4 regions of the Yersinia entomophaga genome follow, and region 1 is predicted to be linked to each of the others. Evidence: predicted binding sites of a transcription regulator. Region 1 holds the regulator's gene; each other region holds the start of a gene.

Region 1 (4,545 bases):
ACCGTTGACCAGCGCCATCACGCAGAATGGAATTAATAAAGTCAGCAGGTTAGGTTCTGTTAGGGTCGCCACCAGATACAGGGCGATCATGCTTAAAGCGTAACCAACCAGAAGCCACGGTAACAGAGTATTGCCTTTCATGTAATTCAGTGCGCTGCGACAGCCGTAACCACCCAGCAAGAAAGCCAGGGTTTGCGGGACGTAGCTCAGGCCAATCACATTCGGGCTATAGCCCATATCGCCCAAAATAAAGGGTGAGCCGGTTAGCCAGGCAAAGAAACCAGCGCTGCAAGCGGCGAAAATCATCACGTTTCCGCTGAATAGCGGCGATTTAATAATCTGCCAGAAGTTAAGATTATCTTTCTCGCTCTCACTACTTTGCGCATTCTTTTGCTTTTCTTTTAATAAAGCAGTCGGAATCAACAGCAGCAGAGTAATCGCCAATAGCACCACGAAAATGGCGCGCCAGCTAAAGTGGTTCAGTAACCAGGCGCCCAGCAGGGGTGCTAACGCAGGAGAAAGGGCGACCAAAGGCATAATAGTGGCAAAGACCCGATTGGCCTTGCCATCGCGATAACGGTCAATCACCAGCGCTTGCCAGGTCACCGCAGCGGAACAAACTCCCACGGCCTGAACCAGACGTAATGCTAACAGTTGTACCGGCGTTTGCACCCAAACCATTCCCAAACAGCCGAAGGCAAACAGACTTAAACCGAGCAACAACACAGGTTTCCGCCCCAATTTATCGGATAAAGGTCCCCAGACTAATTGTGCAATGGCAAATCCGGCGAGAAAAATGCTCAAACTGGCGCTGATCGAGCCAGCCGAAGCCTGCAAATCTTGTTGCATGGCGCCAAAAGCGGGTAAGTACATATCCGTGGCAAGGTATCCCAACATGCTCAGACCGGCGAGGTAGAACATAAAGCTAGTGGATGTTTTCATTTTCGTTATTTATCTCGTTTATCTGTATACCCGTTATCTTTCGAACCGCAGCGGTGTTGGCTACCTTCGCTCACCCCAGTCACTTAGTGGCTCGGTTCCTTGGGATTCGCGGCGTTGCCGCCTGGCTACAATCCGAAAGCAGGTTATCTTTGCAGGAGAATTAATGCGGGGGGCATTCTATCCGGCTGGCTATTCCCCTGTGAAACGGTAATATTTGCATACTGGTGTGAAAATAATTGAAGGCAAGGCAATGTGGTCGGAATATTCATTGGAAGTGGTTGATGCGGTTGCCAGAACCGGTAGTTTTAGCGCTGCTGCACAAGAACTGCATCGCGTGCCTTCTGCCGTCAGCTATACGGTCAGACAACTCGAGACATGGCTGGCAGTGCCACTGTTTGAACGACGACACCGCGATGTGGAACTGACGGCAGCGGGAGCGCTGTTTATTAAAGAAGCGCGAACTGTTATCAAAAAAATGATTGATACGCGTCGTCAATGTCAGCAGGTCGCTAACGGTTGGCGCGGCCATCTGGATATTGCTATCGACATTATTGTGAAGCCGTTACGCAGCCGTCAGTTGGTGCTGGATTTTTATCGTCATTTCCCCGATATCGAACTGCGGGTGCATTTTGAGGTATTCAACGGCGTGTGGGATGCGCTGGCGGATGGTCGTGCCGATGTGGCTATTGGTGCGACGCGTGCGGTGCCAGTCGGTGGGCGCTTTACCTTCCGTGATATGGGGTTTATGAACTGGCACTGCGTGGTCAGTGCCACTCATCCGCTGGCATCTCAGAGCGGCCCTTTGACCGACGATCAGCTGCGGCCTTACCCTTCGCTCTGCATTGAGGACACTGCCCGTAATCTGCCGAAGCGCGATACCTGGACGCTGGACAACCAGCGACGGCTGGTGGCACCGGATTGGCAAACGGGCATTGACTGTCTGTGTGACGGTTTATGTATTGGTATGGTTCCGGCGCATCGCGTCGAGCCGCTGGCCAAACAGGGGAAACTGGTGATTATTACGCTGGCTCAGCCCTTGCCAGATAGCCCTTGCTGCCTGAGCTGGGAGCAAAACAACCATTCGCCCGCTATGGCGTGGCTGCTGGAGTACCTTGGGGATACGGAAACGCTGAATGCCGAATGGCTGCGAGCGGGGGACGGTGTAGAAAACACGCGGGAAGCCGTTTCAACGGGCTAAACGGCTTCCCACAGCGGTTTTAACGACGATAATCGCGGAAAGGACCATCAGCAACAGAACGGCGTTCAACCAGTTTTGGATGTACTTCAATGGTTTGGGGATCTTCACGTTTGCTGACAATGCGATCCAGCAACATTGCAAAGGCGCTTTCGCCCAAACGTTCTTTTGGCTGATGAATAGTGGTCAGTGCCGGTGAGAAATAGCGCGCATTTCGCACATTGTCATATCCGATCACCGAAATATCCTGCGGAACGCGTAAACCTAATTCATCGGCAGCACAAATAGCGCCCATAGCCATAATATCGCCGCCGCAGAATACCGCGGTTGGGCGATGTTTCTGCGTTAGGATTTGATGCATGGCTTTATAACCGGATTCCGGTTCAAAATCCCCTTGAACCACCCATTCATCACGCAGTTTAATATTGGCTTCTTCCAACGCTTTGATAAAGCCCTGATGACGCCCACCGCCAGTATTGCGAGCCAGTTGCCCCGGAATGGCTCCAATATCGCGATGACCGCGTTCAATCAGATAACGGCCAGCCAAATAACCGCCTTCAAAGGCATTATCAATAATGGAGTCGGTAAAATCGCCGCGCGCGGTGCCCCAATCCATGACTACCATCGGAATATTGCGATAATCTTCCAGCATGCCCAACAGTTGCTCTGGATACTCGGAACACATTACCAGCAAACCGTCGACGCGTTTTTGCGCCAGCATAGCCAGATACGCTTTCTGCTTATCCAGATTATTATGAGAGTTACACAAAATCAGCGTATAGCCTTTGCTATAGCAGCTATTTTCTACCGCTTCGATCACTTCCGCAAAATAGGGTGCTTCGCTGGAAGTGGCTAGCAAACCAATCGATTTAGTGTGATTGACTTTCAGGCTTCGTGCGACGGCACTGGGCGAATAGTGCAGCTCTTTAATGGCGGCCCACACGGCGGCCTTGGTGTCTTCGGCGACGAAACGTGTTTTATTGATGACGTGCGAAACGGTGGTGGTGGAAACGCCCGCGCGTTTGGCCACATCTTTAATCGTTGCCATAAAAAGAATGACTCCTAAACTGACCTGTTACAGCAGGTAAGTATTATGTTAATCGTTTGCCTGCGTTGTTCGAACCCTTTCAGACAGATATCATCAGTTCCGCTGGTTATTTTCGTCAGCGCGCTAGTCTGAAAGGGGTTTTTAGGCGTTATTGGTCGGTACGCAGTAATGAACTGCGGATTTTGGCCGATTTAAAGAAAAAGTGAAAGATCTAATCAACGTTATAAAGTGAGTAATGATAACAAGATTTTATTCTCGAACTGTGGGAAAATCGTTTTACACACTAACTATGTGCCTTTATCCACCCAAATTAACCGACTGAGGAGTTTATATGGATACTGATCTGAAAATGTCATTGATTACTACTATTGGTTCGTTGGCAGTGATTATGATCTTTAGCTTTACAGCGGTAATGAACTAAACCCTGACTGTTTTAGAGCTGTACAGATTTTGAGCGAGAAGGGCGGAGCCGTTATCCGCCCTTGATATTAGCCAGCTAATCAGGCCAGATTTTTCTCTACGAACGCCCAGTTAACCAGCGCCCAGAAGTTTTCCAGATAAGTCGGCCGCGCATTGCGGTAATCGATATAGTAAGCGTGCTCCCACACATCGACAGTCAGCAATGGTTTATCCGAAGTGGTTAGCGGCGTTGCTGCATTAGAAGTGCTCACGATCGCCAGCGAGCCGTCCGGTTTTTTCACCAGCCAGGTCCAACCCGCGCCAAAGTTTTTCACGGCAGCATCGGTAAACTGTTGTTTGAACTCCGCGAAAGACCCAAAAGATGCGGCGATCGCTTCGGCTACTGCGCCCTTCGGTTCGCCACCGGCGTTTGGCGCCAGGCAGTTCCAGTAGAAGGTGTGATTCCATACTTGAGCGGCGTTATTGAAGATACCGCCAGTGGAGGTTTTTACGATCTCTTCCAGCGATTGACCAGCAAACTCGGTATCTTTAATCAAATTATTCAGGTTTACCACGTAGGTGTTGTGGTGCTTGCCGTAGTGATAATCCAGCGTTTCTGCCGAGATATGAGGCTCAAGGGCGTTCTTTGCATAAGGCAGTGCAGGTAATTCAAAAGACATTGCTTTCTCCTTTCGGGATGACTCAGGGTGTTTGCCCATCAAATCACCGGATGCGCCAGGGCGATCCCGGTGGCGACGAGCGGATAAATAATTGTCATATAGTTGTTATGGGTATCAATATTATCAATTTCCCACTGGAAAACCAGGTTTAACCACACAGAGTTAAAGTGATTGGCGATGGGTTATTCGATTGGTGGAACACAGGGGCTGAGAGCCGGGTAGAAACGCTCCGACGGCCAATAAACCGGCGGAGCGAAAGTTTGAGAGCATGATTTTAACGA
Region 2 (4,545 bases), 2.1 Mb from region 1:
TATTCAGCATTCGACCAGCGTAATGCTGTACGAATTCCGGGCTAAGGATGCGCATATAGCCAGCTAGCACCAGCAAATCCGGCTGATAGGCATCAATAGCCTGAGCCAGCGCTAAATCAAAGCTGACACGGTCAGGGAAAGTTTTGGCATCTAGCGCATGAGCAGGAATCGCGGCCTGCGTCGCGCGCTCCAGACCGTAAGCCTGCGGATTATTACTGAAAACCGCACAAATCGTACCCGCCAGTCGCCCTTGTTGCTGTGCGTCCATCAGAGCTTGCAGATTGCTGCCTTGACCAGAAACCAAAACCACGATTTTTTTCATAGAAGCTACCGCTATCCGTCTTTTTGTTGATCCGTTACGGATTGATGACAACCTGCTCTGCTGCTTCTGGCAATGCAGCAATCGTACCGATTTTCCATGCTTTTTCGCCGGAAGCGGTCAGCAGTTCAACCGCCTTATCTGCCAGTTCGGCAGGTAAGGCGACAACCATACCCACGCCACAGTTAAAGGTGCGGTACATTTCGTGGCGGCTCACGTTGCCGGCCTGCTGCAACCAGCTGAATACTGCTGGCCATTCCCAACTGGATTCATCGATTACCGCCTGCGTGCCTTCTGGCAGAACCCGTGGGATGTTTTCCCAGAAGCCGCCGCCGGTCAGGTGGGCAATGGCGTGAATCTCCAGTTGCTCGATCAGACTAAGGATAGATTTTACATAGATTTTTGTTGGTTCCAGCAAATGGTCCGCCAGAGATTTGCCTGCCAAGTGCGTTTGCTCAGGATCGGTTTTACTGACTTCCAGAATTTTACGTACCAGAGAGTAGCCGTTGGAATGCGGGCCGCTGGCGCCTAACGCAACCAGTGCGTCGCCGGGAGCCACTTTGCTGCCGTCGATAATTTCGGATTTTTCGACAACGCCAACGCAGAAACCGGCAACGTCGTAATCTTCGCCGTGGTACATGCCCGGCATTTCAGCGGTTTCGCCGCCTACCAGCGCGCAGCCAGACTGTTTACAGCCTTCGGCAATACCGGTAATCACGCTGGCTGCGGTATCCACATCCAGTTTTCCGGTAGCGAAATAATCGAGGAAGAACAGCGGCTCTGCGCCCTGAACGACCAAATCGTTAACGCACATCGCGACTAAATCTATACCAATGGTATCGTGACGTTTCAGGTCCATCGCCAGACGCAGCTTGGTGCCAACGCCGTCGGTGCCTGAAACAAGAATAGGTTCACGGTATTTTTGCGGTAATGCACACAGGGCACCAAATCCACCCAATCCACCCATAACTTCCGGACGACGAGTCTGTTTTACTACGCCTTTAATGCGATCAACAAGGTCGTTGCCGGCATCGATATCTACACCTGCGTCTTTATAGCTGAGAGAGGTTTTGTCGGTCACTGCGAGGTCCCCACGGAGGTTGGCTGTTTGAGCTTTGGAAGAAAACGCGGCAATTCTAACAGTCTAGGCAAACGTTTGCGAGTGGCTTGTGATGGAGTCGTTGTTTTCCATGTTCTAGAATTAAGATCCAGTTTCTATTGATCTGAATCAGGCTATTGGTTGTGGCGTTCAAAAAAAAAGGCGGTATAATCTCGCGATTTTTTTGGCCGTCAACCGCCTTAATAGGAGAAAAATAATGAAGATCGTTGAGGTGAAACACCCGCTGGTAAAACATAAGCTTGGCCTGATGCGTGAAAATGACATCAGCACCAAACGCTTCCGTGAGCTGGCTTCTGAAGTGGGTAGTTTGCTGACCTATGTGGCGACCGCCGATCTGGAAACCGAAAAGGTCACTATTGATGGTTGGAATGGCCCGGTTGAAATTGAACAGATTAAAGGGAAAAAAATTACCGTTGTGCCTATTCTGCGTGCCGGTCTGGGCATGATGGAAGGCGTGCTGGAAAATGTTCCTAGCGCGCGTATCAGCGTTGTCGGCGTGTACCGCGATGAAGAAACCCTGAAGCCGGTTCCTTATTTCCAAAAATTGGTTTCGAACATTGACGAGCGCATGGCGCTGGTGGTTGATCCAATGCTGGCGACCGGTGGTTCTATGATTGCAACCATCGATCTGCTGAAAAAAGCGGGCTGCCAGAGTATTAAAGTATTGGTTCTGGTTGCTGCACCTGAAGGTATTGCTGCACTGGAAGTCGCTCATCCGGACGTTGAGCTATACACCGCTTCCATCGATCAGGGATTGAATGAACAGGGTTATATCATCCCAGGTTTGGGTGATGCCGGTGATAAGATTTTTGGTACTAAATAGTTTTACCAGCCGACTGAGAAGTCGGCTTTTTTTTGCTCCGCAGCCTAAGAATATCAATCACCTAGTCAGAGGATAGAGAAGATGAGCCGTCGCACTATAGGGGTCAGCGAACGTCCGCCGTTATTGCAAACGATTCCCTTGAGTTTTCAACACCTGTTCGCCATGTTTGGTGCCACCGTTTTAGTTCCTATTCTGTTTAAAATTAACCCGGCTACGGTATTGCTGTTTAACGGCGTCGGTACGCTGCTGTATTTATTTATCTGTAAAGGTAAAATTCCGGCCTATCTCGGTTCTAGCTTTGCGTTTATTTCACCGGTATTACTGTTATTGCCATTGGGCTACGAAGTGGCGCTGGGCGGATTTATTATGTGCGGCGTTTTATTTTGCTTGGTTGCAATGATTGTGAAAAAAGCGGGGACTGGCTGGCTGAACGTCTTATTCCCACCGGCGGCGATGGGAGCCATTGTGGCGGTTATCGGGCTTGAACTGGCAGGGGTTGCGGCCGGTATGGCTGGATTGCTGCCAGCGGCAGGCGCGACGGCGGATTCTACGACCATCATTATTTCGATGGTAACCCTGGGTGTGACTATTCTCGGTTCAGTATTGTTCCGCGGCTTTTTTGCCATTATCCCGATTCTGATTGGCGTGCTGGTAGGATACGCGCTGTCGTTCGGCATGGGTGTGGTGGATTTAACGCCCATTCGGGAAGCCCACTGGTTTGCCTTACCGACTTTCTATACTCCGCGTTTTGAGTGGTTTGCCATTTTAACGATCCTACCGGCGGCATTGGTCGTGATCGCCGAGCATATCGGCCATTTGGTCGTGACGGCGAATATTGTTAAAAAAGATTTGATCCGCGATCCTGGTCTGCATCGTTCGATGTTTGCCAACGGTATTTCCACGGTGATCTCCGGTTTCTTCGGCTCTACGCCAAACACCACATACGGTGAGAATATCGGCGTGATGGCCATTACCAAGGTTTACAGCACCTGGGTGATCGGCGGCGCGGCAATTCTGGCAATTATGCTTTCTTGCGTGGGCAAGCTGGCTGCGGCAATTCAGGCGGTGCCTGTTCCAGTGATGGGCGGCGTTTCCCTGCTGCTGTACGGCGTGATTGCCGCATCCGGTATTCGTGTACTGATTGAATCTAAAGTTGACTACAACAAAGCGCAAAACCTGATCCTGACCTCGGTGATCCTGATCATTGGCGTTAGCGGCGCGAAGATAAACATCGGCGCGACCGAGCTAAAAGGTATGGCGTTAGCAACGGTGGTGGGGATTGGCCTGAGTCTGCTGTTTAAAGTCTTTAGCCTGATCCAGAAAGATGAAGAAGTGATTGAATCTGCCGAAGACCAAGCGGCGAAATAGTAGCTAAGTGCCGGTGCCACTGAGGGATTATTCGGTGGTACCGGCCAGTGATATCAGGGAAAGGCGAGATTGATCCCTTTGGCGCTTTTTTCAGGATCTAAATGGTTTTTATGAAGCTTTTGATTTTTGTGGTAAGCTCTCTCGGTTTTCTTGCCCGTTTTGGTTGAGGTGCTTCTGAATACGCCGGCACAGCTTTCACTGCCACTTTATCTTCCCGATGATGAAACTTTTGCGAGTTTTTATCCGGGGGAGAACCCATCCCTATTAGCTGCGATTCAGGCTGCTGTTCATCAGTCTCACGGTAGTTATATCTACTTTTGGTCGCGAGAAGGCGGCGGACGTAGTCATTTACTCCATGCAGCCTGCGCCGAACTATCGCAGCAAGGGGAAGCCGTCGGCTACGTGCCGCTGGATAAGCGCGCCTATTTTGTCCCTGAAGTGCTGGATGGCATGGAACAGTTGGCGCTGGTTTGCATCGATAATATCGAATGTATTGCTGGTGACGATGAGTGGGAAATGGCGATGTTTAATCTGTATAACCGCATTGTTGAAACCGGACGCACTCGTTTGTTGATCACTGGCGATCGGCCACCGCGTCAGCTTAATTTGCGTTTGCCGGATCTGGCTTCTCGCCTGGATTGGGGGCAAATCTATAAGCTTCAGCCGCTCTCTGACGATGAAAAACTCCAGGCGTTGCAACTGCGAGCAAAACTACGTGGATTTGAACTACCGGAAGACGTGGGCCGTTTTCTGTTGAAACGACTGGATAGGGAAATGCGCACTTTGTTTATGACGCTGGATCAGTTGGATCGTGCCTCTATCACTGCTCAGCGTAAGCTGACGATTCCTTTCGTAAAAGATATTCTCGGGCTGTAGCGACTGAACGAGAATGGACCCGAAAGGTGCCCATTCTTG
Region 3 (4,545 bases), 2.1 Mb from region 1:
GTGATGTGCGCCGGAGCCATGGTACACAGCCGTATTCGTCGTCTGGTTTACGGTGCTGACGATGTGAAAACCGGCGCGGCAGGCTCGTTGGTGGACATTTTGCGTCATCCGGGGATGAATCATCAGGTCGAAATTACTTCCGGCGTTCTGGCTGAGGCATGTTCTGCTACGCTGAGCGCCTTTTTCCGCCAGCGCCGGGAGCAGCAAAAAGCGCTGAAGCAGGCTCGCCGCGCCGCTGCGCAAAACGAGCCAGAATAGTCCTTGAATCGGTCAGTTATTAATCGACCAGCCCGGCCCAACCACCGGATAGGCTTTGCCTAATTCAGCTTCGATAGCCGCACTTTGCGCGGCTTTTTTCTCTTTATCCTGCAAATAACCCACCAAACTGACCTGATAGCGCCGGATGTTTTCCACGTAGTTATAAGCCTCATGCCCACGGGCATAGCCGTAAGTCGTACTCGGGTAATAGCGCTTCTGGCTCAGCATCGGCAAACGCATTTTTACATCTACCCAGCTATCTGGATTACCGTTCTGGCTTTTGGTCAGTTTACGGGCATCCAGCATATGACCATAACCCATATTATAAGCCGCCAATGCAAACCAAATCCGCTCGTCTTCCGGCACCGTTTCCGGGATCTTTTTCATCAAACGTTGCAGATATACCGATCCGCCTTTGATGCTTTCCTCAGGGTCCAGACGGTCTTTTACGCCCAAACCGTCTGCAGTGGCGCGGGTTAGCATCATCAGGCCTCTGACGCCGGTTGGTGAGGTCGCCTCGGGATTCCAGTGTGATTCCTGATAGGCGATGGCCGCTAGCAGCTTCCAGTCGATTTCACCGGCGTGCTTCTCAAACAGCGGCTGGAAGGTTGGCAATACCGTGTCTATGGCTCTTAGGAAGGTTTTGGTATCCACATAATCGAAGCTGCCAACGTGGCCCAGATATTTTTCTTCTAAGCGCGCCAGACTGCCGTCTTCAACCATTTGGCTGTAAAAATCCAGCAGTGCGGCATACAGGCTGTCATCATCGCTACGCTTAAAGTACCAGGTGACCGGTTCTTCATCGGTAACATCGAAAGCTACCGCTAACTGCGGGTGGATGCGCTGCAACAGGGCAATAGTGATGGAATCGCCTATAGTGTAATCCAGCTTGCCATCGGCCACCTGCTCTAAGAGTTCTTTAGCCGAGCGATCGGTTGAGGACTCCCAGCTCAAATTCGGGTACTTGCCCTGTTTTAGCTGTTTTAGCGCCGCCATGTGCGCAGAACCGGCGGCCACGGTCAGTTGCCCTTGCAGATCGTTAAAGGTTTTTGGGCGGGTTTTGCCCAACCGATACACCAACTGTTGGGAAACCGAATAGTATGCGGGGCCGGTGCGCGCCCGATTCAGGCGTTCACTGTTATAAATCAGGCCTGCGGCCAGCAGGTCGGCGTCGTTGTTGTCCAGATCTTCGAACAGGTCATCGATATTGTTACGGGTCGTAACCACCAGCTTCACGCCGAGATAATCTGCGAAGCGCTTTGCTAGTTCGTAGTCAAGACCGGTAGGGCCATCTTTACCTGGGGTGTAGATCAGCGGTGAGTTCATCGTACTGATACGAAGCTCTCCGCGGGCTTTGATCTGGTCGAGTTGTCCCTCCTGACCGTTGCGCCAGGAAATATTCGGCCATAGCGCAAGAGCCAGAAGCAAGGTAACAACACCGATAAAAAAATAATTTAATTTAAGGCGCGTCAAATAGTTGTCTCTCGGCAGCGCGGGGTTGTGCGTTATATATAAGGGCGATTTAACATGGTTAAATCCCCAGTGCGGGGGCATTTTGCGCAACAAAACGCCAGTGTGCAACTTTATTGACACTTTATGATAATTCGACGACTTCTCGCGCTATTATCAATAATAGATACGCAAACGGTTTCGTCGGAGGCCGAGATTCTCTATAATGGCGCGCGTTTTCCCCTGTTGCGCCCAATGAAGTGCTGTTCCAGCTGCTTCGAAGACGAGAGAAACTTAGATTATGGAAATACTGCGTGGTTCGCCCGCTTTGTCGGCTTTTCGCATTACCAAATTGCTGTCCCGTTGCCAGGACGCTCACCTGCCGGTGAGTGATATCTACGCCGAATATATTCATTTTGCCGACGTTAGCGCGCCTCTTCGCGCTGATGAGCACGCCAAACTCCAACGACTTCTCCAGTATGGTCCTTCTCTCCCTGAACATGCCCCTCAAGGGCGTTTGCTGCTGGTCACGCCGCGGCCGGGCACGATTTCTCCCTGGTCTTCCAAGGCGACCGATATTGCCCATAACTGCGGCTTGTCTCAGGTTTTACGTCTGGAACGCGGTCTGGCCTTCTATATTGATGCGCCAGAGCTGACCGAAACCCAGTGGCAGCAGTTGGTCGCTTTGTTGCACGACCGCATGATGGAAACGGTATTTACCGATTTGCAGCAGGCAGAGCAGCTGTTTGCTCATCAGCACCCTGCGCCGGTTCAGCGGGTAGATATTCTGGGCGAAGGCCGCGCAGCGCTGAAGCAGGCTAATATCAAGCTGGGTCTGGCACTGGCGGAAGACGAAATTGATTACCTGCTGAATGCCTTTACCGGTTTGGGGCGCAACCCGACGGATATTGAGCTGTATATGTTTGCGCAGGCGAACTCCGAGCACTGTCGTCATAAAATCTTTAACGCTGATTGGGTGATCGACGGCGTGGCTCAGCCGAAAACGCTGTTCAAAATGATTAAGAACACTTTCGAACAAACCCCGGATTACGTGCTGTCTGCTTATAAAGACAACGCGGCGGTAATGGCCGGTTCGCAGGTTGGGCGTTTCTTCCCCGCGCCGGAAAACGGTGTTTATGATTATCATCAGGAAGATGCGCATATCCTGATGAAAGTTGAAACTCATAACCACCCGACGGCGATTTCTCCTTGGCCGGGTGCCGCAACCGGTTCTGGCGGCGAAATTCGTGATGAAGGTGCCACCGGGCGCGGTGCTAAACCGAAAGCCGGTCTGGTCGGTTTCTCGGTATCTAACCTGCGTATTCCCGGTTTTGAACAGCCTTGGGAAGAAGATTTCGGTAAGCCAGACCGCATTGTGACGGCGCTGGATATCATGACCGAGGGTCCACTGGGTGGCGCGGCGTTCAACAACGAATTTGGTCGTCCGGCCCTGCTGGGGTATTTCCGTACCTATGAAGAGCGGGTCAATAGCCATAACGGCAGCGAACTGCGCGGCTACCATAAGCCGATCATGCTGGCGGGCGGTATCGGTAATATTCGTGCCGATCACGTTCAGAAAGGCGAAATTACCGTTGGTGCCAAACTGGTGGTGCTAGGTGGCCCGGCGATGAATATCGGTTTGGGCGGTGGCGCGGCATCTTCCATGGCGTCCGGCCAGTCCGATGCGGATTTGGATTTTGCCTCAGTACAGCGCGACAACCCGGAAATGGAGCGTCGCTGTCAGGAAGTGATCGATCGCTGCTGGCAGTTGGGCGAGCAGAACCCGATTCTGTTTATTCATGACGTCGGTGCCGGCGGTCTTTCCAACGCGATGCCAGAGCTGGTGAGCGACGGCGGCCGCGGTGGTCGCTTTGAGCTGCGGGACATTCTGAACGATGAGCCGGGGATGAGCCCGCTGGAAGTCTGGTGTAATGAATCTCAGGAACGCTATGTGATGGCGGTAGCGCCAGCGCAAATGGCGCAGTTTGATGAAATCTGCCGACGTGAACGCGCACCCTATGCGGTGATCGGTGAAGCGACGGAAGAACTGCATTTGACACTGAACGATAGCCATTTCGGCAACCAGCCTATCGATATGCCGCTGGATGTGCTGCTGGGCAAAACGCCTAAAATGCTGCGGGATGTCACCAGCCAGCAGGCGCAGGGCGAAGCGTTGAATCGTGCTGAAATTAGCATTGCCGATGCGGTAAAACGCGTGATGCATCTGCCAGCGGTCGCAGAAAAAACCTTCCTGATCACCATTGGTGACCGCACCGTCACCGGCATGGTGACTCGCGATCAGATGGTGGGGCCTTGGCAGATTCCGGTTGCCGACTGTGCGGTGACCAGCGCCAGTCTGGATAGCTATTACGGCGAAGCCATGTCTATTGGGGAACGTGCGCCGGTAGCCTTGCTGGACTTTGCCGCTTCCGCGCGTTTGGCGGTGGGTGAGGCGCTGACTAACATTGCCGCGACGCAAATCGGCGAAATGAAACGCATTAAACTGTCGGCAAACTGGATGTCCGCTGCCGGTCATCCCGGTGAGGACGCCGGTTTGTACGAGGCGGTGCGCGCCGTGGGTGAAGAACTTTGCCCGGCGTTGGGTATCACTATTCCAGTGGGCAAAGACTCTATGTCGATGAAAACCCGCTGGCAGCAGGATGGCGAACAGCGCGAAATGACTTCTCCGCTGTCGCTGGTGATTACCGCCTTTGCCCGAATCGAAGACGTGCGTCATACGGTTACGCCGCAGTTGCGTACCGATAAAGGTGACAATGCGTTGTTACTGATCGATTTAGGCGCTGGTCACAATGCTTTGGGGGCTACGGCACTGGCGCA
Region 4 (4,545 bases), 740 kb from region 1:
ATTTATTAGCCAGCTTTACCGTAGAGGAAATAAATAACAATCATTTTTTCTTATAGCAGCTTTATAGTCGTTTCATGGAATTTACTATGCCATTTCGTCGTTCCAGTTTAAGAAAGTTGTTGCCCCGATTGGGACTATCCTTTTTGGTGTTGCTGCTGTTTATCCTATTTGGTGCTGGCGTTATTTATGTGCAGACAGTTAATAATATGCACTCAGACGCCGAAACTAAGTTAAAGCATGCTCGGCAAATGATTGACCGTATTTTTGATAATGCTCATCTTGCCGCGACTCGGGTACAGGGCAGCCTAGGGCAACCTTGCTTACAGGTAGTTCAAAATTTACGCGATCAGGTGGCTACAATTCCCGACGTCCGCTCGGTAAATTTAACTCGACGGGGCAACCAGATTTATTGCACTTCCCTTTATGGCCCTTATGACGATTACGTCAATTCATCGGCTTACGTTGATGGTCAGCTATACCTGATGTCGGGAAATAAAGTGACGCCTTCACGACCGGTTGTGATATACCGACAGGTGGCCGGGGACTACAGCACCCTGGTTGGCATTGATGGTTATTACTTACATAATATTCTTAACCTGCTGAGCGGGGATATACAGCTCAGATTGATTATCGGCGATCGTTGGATGGATGCCGCGGGAAATACCCATGCAGGTAACCCATTGCATAAAAACATGCCGTTGACTCTTGCTTCGGAAAAATATGCGTATTCCATCTCAACTACCCTGACTCATGGCCAGTATCTAGCCTATGCCTGGCAATATGCCACCGGCAGCTTAATATTTTTCCCTCTGTTAGGTTTTATTTCCGCGTTTCTGGTATTCCGTTTGTGCGGAAAATCCTCTTCGCCGATGCAGATACTCAATCTTGCGTTGGAAAACGGGGAGTTCGTGCCTTACCTGCAACCGGTAGTGACTGGGAAAGGGGAGCACTGTATCGGTTGCGAAGTGCTAATGCGTTGGCATAACCCAACTCATGGCATGATTCAGCCAGACCGTTTTATTCCTCTGGCAGAAGATAGCGGATTAATTGTGCCGATGACACGCTCTATTATGCAGCAGGTCAGCAGTATGTTTGCTCCTTATGCCAGCCAGCTACCGGATGATTTCCATTTTGGTTTCAATATCAGTGCCGACCATTGTCGTGATTTAAGTCTGGTAGATGACTGCCGCGCATTTATTGCCGCCTTTGCAGAAAAGCCTATCAATATTACGCTGGAACTGACCGAGCGGAAATTGATTGTTGCCGATGAAATTACCGATCGTTTGTTCGCTGAACTGCATGCCTTAGGCGTATTTATTGCCATAGATGACTTTGGTACCGGCCACTCTAGTCTGGTGTATCTGCAAAAATTCAAAGTAGACTTCCTGAAAATTGACCAGAGCTTCGTTGGAATGATCGGTTCTGATGCGTTATCCAGCATCATCGTGGAGAATGTCATCGATCTGGCAACGAAAATGGGGTTGATGACGATAGCGGAAGGGGTGGAAAACGAAACGCAGGCGCGTTATCTGCAAGCGTGTAATGTTGACTATCTACAGGGTTATCTATTTGGCCGGCCAATGCCTATGGCTGAGTTTATCGAAAAAAATATCAATCAGGCGACCTTCGAAGAAGCGGCGTCGGAGCTAAAACCTAAAAAGGGTGCCTAAGGCACCCTTTAACCGCAATCCACTGAAAATTGAATCAGAGTACCGCGACGATGGCTTCACACAGTGGAGCCATGTTGTCTGGTGTCATGCCTGCCACGTTAACACGACCTGAATTCACCGCATACACGCCAAACTCATTACGCAGACGCAGCACCTGTTCTTTGGTCAAACCACTGAACGAGAACATGCCGTTCTGGTTAATGATGAAACTGAAGTCCTGTTTTGCCCCTTTCTCTTGCAGGGTATTAACAAACAGTTGGCGCATCCGATGGATACGTTGACGCATATCGGTCAGCTCTTGTTCCCAGATAGCACGCAGCGCGTCATTACTCAGAATGGTAGCAACGACTGAGGCGCCGTGAGCCGGTGGGTTAGAGTAGTTAGCGCGGATAACCGCTTTGACCTGGCTGAAGGATTTCTCCGCGATATCGCTGTCTGCCGCAACGATGGTGCAGGCGCCGACGCGTTCGTTGTACAGGCCAAAGTTTTTAGAGTAAGAGCTGCAAACGATCAGTTCTTTATGGCTAGCGGCGAAAATACGCAGGCCCTGAGCGTCTTCTTCCAGACCACGAGCAAAACCCTGATAGGCGAAGTCGAACAGCGGCAGCCAGCCTTTAGCCACAGACAGTTCGGCAAGTTTAGCCCACTGTTCGTCGGTTGGATCGATACCGGTCGGGTTATGGCAGCAGCCGTGAAACAGCACTATGTCACCGGCTTGGGCTTCTGACAGGCTTTTCAGCAGGCCATCAAAGTCCAGCGCGTGGTTGGCTGCGTCATAATAATTATATTCAACCACTTCCAGACCGGCAGCGGAGAATACATTCTTATGGTTTGGCCAGCTTGGGTTACTGACCCAAACGCGTTTAGCTGAAGTTTGGTGAGCAATAAAGTCGGCTGCGATACGCAATGCGCCAGTGCCGCCCGGAGTCTGCGCAGTGCGCGCACGTTTTTCCGTTACGATTGGGCTTTGTTTACCGAACAGCAATGCCTGAGTGCAGCTGGCGAAGACCGGCAGGCCGTCTATACCCAGATAGTTTTTTGTTGTTTCGTTTTCCAGCAAATACTGTTCAGCTTTTTTCACGCTGGTCAGCACCGGCGTTTTACCGGTTTCATCTTTATAAACACCAATACCCAGATTGATTTTATTTGGGCGGTCATCGGCGCGGAAAATATCGGTCAGACCCAGAATAGGATCGGCAGGTGCAGCAGTGATTTTTTCAAACATGTCAGATGCTTCCATGGCTTAGAGTTAAGCGGACAGAATCATCAGGGTAGCGCCAGTTCAGGGCTTTGCCAACCGTTTGCGAGAAAAAGAGATCAATCTTGTGAGGCGGGGTGATTACGGGTGAAAAATCGTCAGAATTACTCAGGAAGTAGCAGATTATGCACAATGTGAGTCAGGGTTTAAAAGTAAAATACAGAAAGCAAAAGGCAGAGCCGAAGCCCTGCCTTTTTTACTTACACCAACCGAGTTGGCATTAAGTCGGACAACTTAGAACTGGTAAACCAAGCCAACACCCACTACGTCATCAGTGTTGATGCCGTTAGCAACGGTGAAGTCATTTTTGTCCAGCATGTTGATTTTGTAATCAACGTAGGTAGACATGTTTTTGTTGAAGTAGAAGTAAGTAGCAACAGAAGCATATTTCAACAGGTCTTGGTCATTACCGTAAACGCTGTTCAGATCCTTACCTTTAGACTGGACGTAGGCCAGGGAAGGACGCAGACCGAAATCGAACTGGTATTGCGCAACGATTTCGATGTTCTGAGTTTTGTTAGCGATAGTGTTGCTAGCTGAACCGTATGGCGTGGTGTTCAGCGTTTCAGCATACATTGCAGCCAGGTATACGTTGTTTGCGTCGTATTTAGCACCTACGTTCCATGACTGAGCTTTGTCGCCTTCAGCAGTGGTGAAGCGTTTCTGGGTATCAGTACGATTAGAAGAAGCATAAGCTGCACCGAAGCTTACGCCGTAACCGATATCATAGGTAGAAGAGATACCGAAGCCGTCACCGTTTTCAACTTTAACGTCGTTACGGCCTTCTTCGTTTTTGCCTTGGTATTGCAGAGCGAAGTTCAGGCCATCAACCAGACCGAAGAAGTCATTGTTACGGTAAGTCGCCAGACCGGTAGAACGGGCATTCATGAAGTTGTCAGTCTTAGCGATAGAGTCGCCGCCGAATACTGGCAGCACATCGGTCGCTGAGCTCACGTCATAGAGTACGCCGTAGTTACGACCGTAGTCGAATGAACCGTAGTCACCAACTTTCAGACCAGCAAAGCCCAGACGGGTTTTGTTGCCTTTGTCGCCCTGAGATTCGGCGTGGTTAGCCTGAATGTTGTATTCCCACTGGCCGAAACCGGTCAGTTGGTCAGTAATTTGGGTTTCGCCTTTGAAGCCGAGACGAACGTAAGTTTCGTCGCCATCTTCGCCTGCGTTATCGGAGAACTGATGGCGGGCATCAACTTTACCGTACAGATCCAGTTTATTGCCGTCTTTATTGTAGATTTCTGCCGCATTTGCTGCACCAGCAGCCAACAGAGCAGGGATTACTACTGCAAGAATATTGCGCTTCATCATTATTATTACCCTCATTGGTGTTATTCGGACACCTGCCACTGCCGCCAATAATTTTTTTGGAACTATTGTTGAGAGTTTGGTGTCGTCTGTGTCTGAGACGCAGTGTTCCATTCACAGACCGGTTAATCCACACCGAAAATGCTACTAATTGACAAAAACTGTTTCATTAAAAGACAAAGTGTTACTAAATGTAAAATAAAGGGAACTTTGTGACTAATATCAAACTTTAAAAAATGACAAAAGCCAGCATAAGCTGGCTTTTTTTTAGACAACTAACAGAAATCAATTGGAAAT

What was found. The regulator PurR, encoded in region 1, represses purine synthesis genes. The targets are predictions, from matches to a motif close to CANGCAAACGTTTGCNTG.
Positions count from the first base shown of each region.
Region 2: purM (phosphoribosylformylglycinamidine cyclo-ligase) is a predicted target of PurR. The motif match lies at 1,465-1,482, and genes of this name have one in related genera.
Region 3: purL (phosphoribosylformylglycinamidine synthase) is a predicted target of PurR. The motif match lies at 1,896-1,913, and genes of this name have one in related genera.
Region 4: PL78_RS02755 (amino acid aminotransferase) is a predicted target of PurR. The motif match lies at 2,961-2,978, and genes of this name have one in related genera.

Region 1 covers NZ_CP010029.1:1,324,802-1,329,346, reverse strand. The annotation lists gene punC (purine nucleoside transporter PunC) at 1-942, opposite strand, end outside; gene punR (DNA-binding transcriptional activator PunR) at 1,193-2,140, shown strand; gene purR (HTH-type transcriptional repressor PurR) at 2,160-3,185, opposite strand; gene cydH (cytochrome bd-I oxidase subunit CydH) at 3,517-3,606, shown strand; gene sodB (superoxide dismutase [Fe]) at 3,686-4,264, opposite strand.
Region 2 covers NZ_CP010029.1:3,501,944-3,506,488, forward strand. The annotation lists gene purN (phosphoribosylglycinamide formyltransferase) at 1-322, opposite strand, end outside; gene purM (phosphoribosylformylglycinamidine cyclo-ligase) at 357-1,400, opposite strand; gene upp (uracil phosphoribosyltransferase) at 1,636-2,262, shown strand; gene uraA (uracil permease) at 2,344-3,630, shown strand; gene hda (DnaA inactivator Hda) at 3,799-4,506, shown strand.
Region 3 covers NZ_CP010029.1:3,390,481-3,395,025, forward strand. The annotation lists gene tadA (tRNA adenosine(34) deaminase TadA) at 1-258, shown strand, start outside; gene mltF (membrane-bound lytic murein transglycosylase MltF) at 271-1,731, opposite strand; gene purL (phosphoribosylformylglycinamidine synthase) at 2,009-4,545, shown strand, end outside.
Region 4 covers NZ_CP010029.1:586,361-590,905, forward strand. The annotation lists gene PL78_RS02750 (EAL domain-containing protein) at 87-1,670, shown strand; gene PL78_RS02755 (amino acid aminotransferase) at 1,705-2,895, opposite strand; gene ompF (porin OmpF) at 3,163-4,248, opposite strand.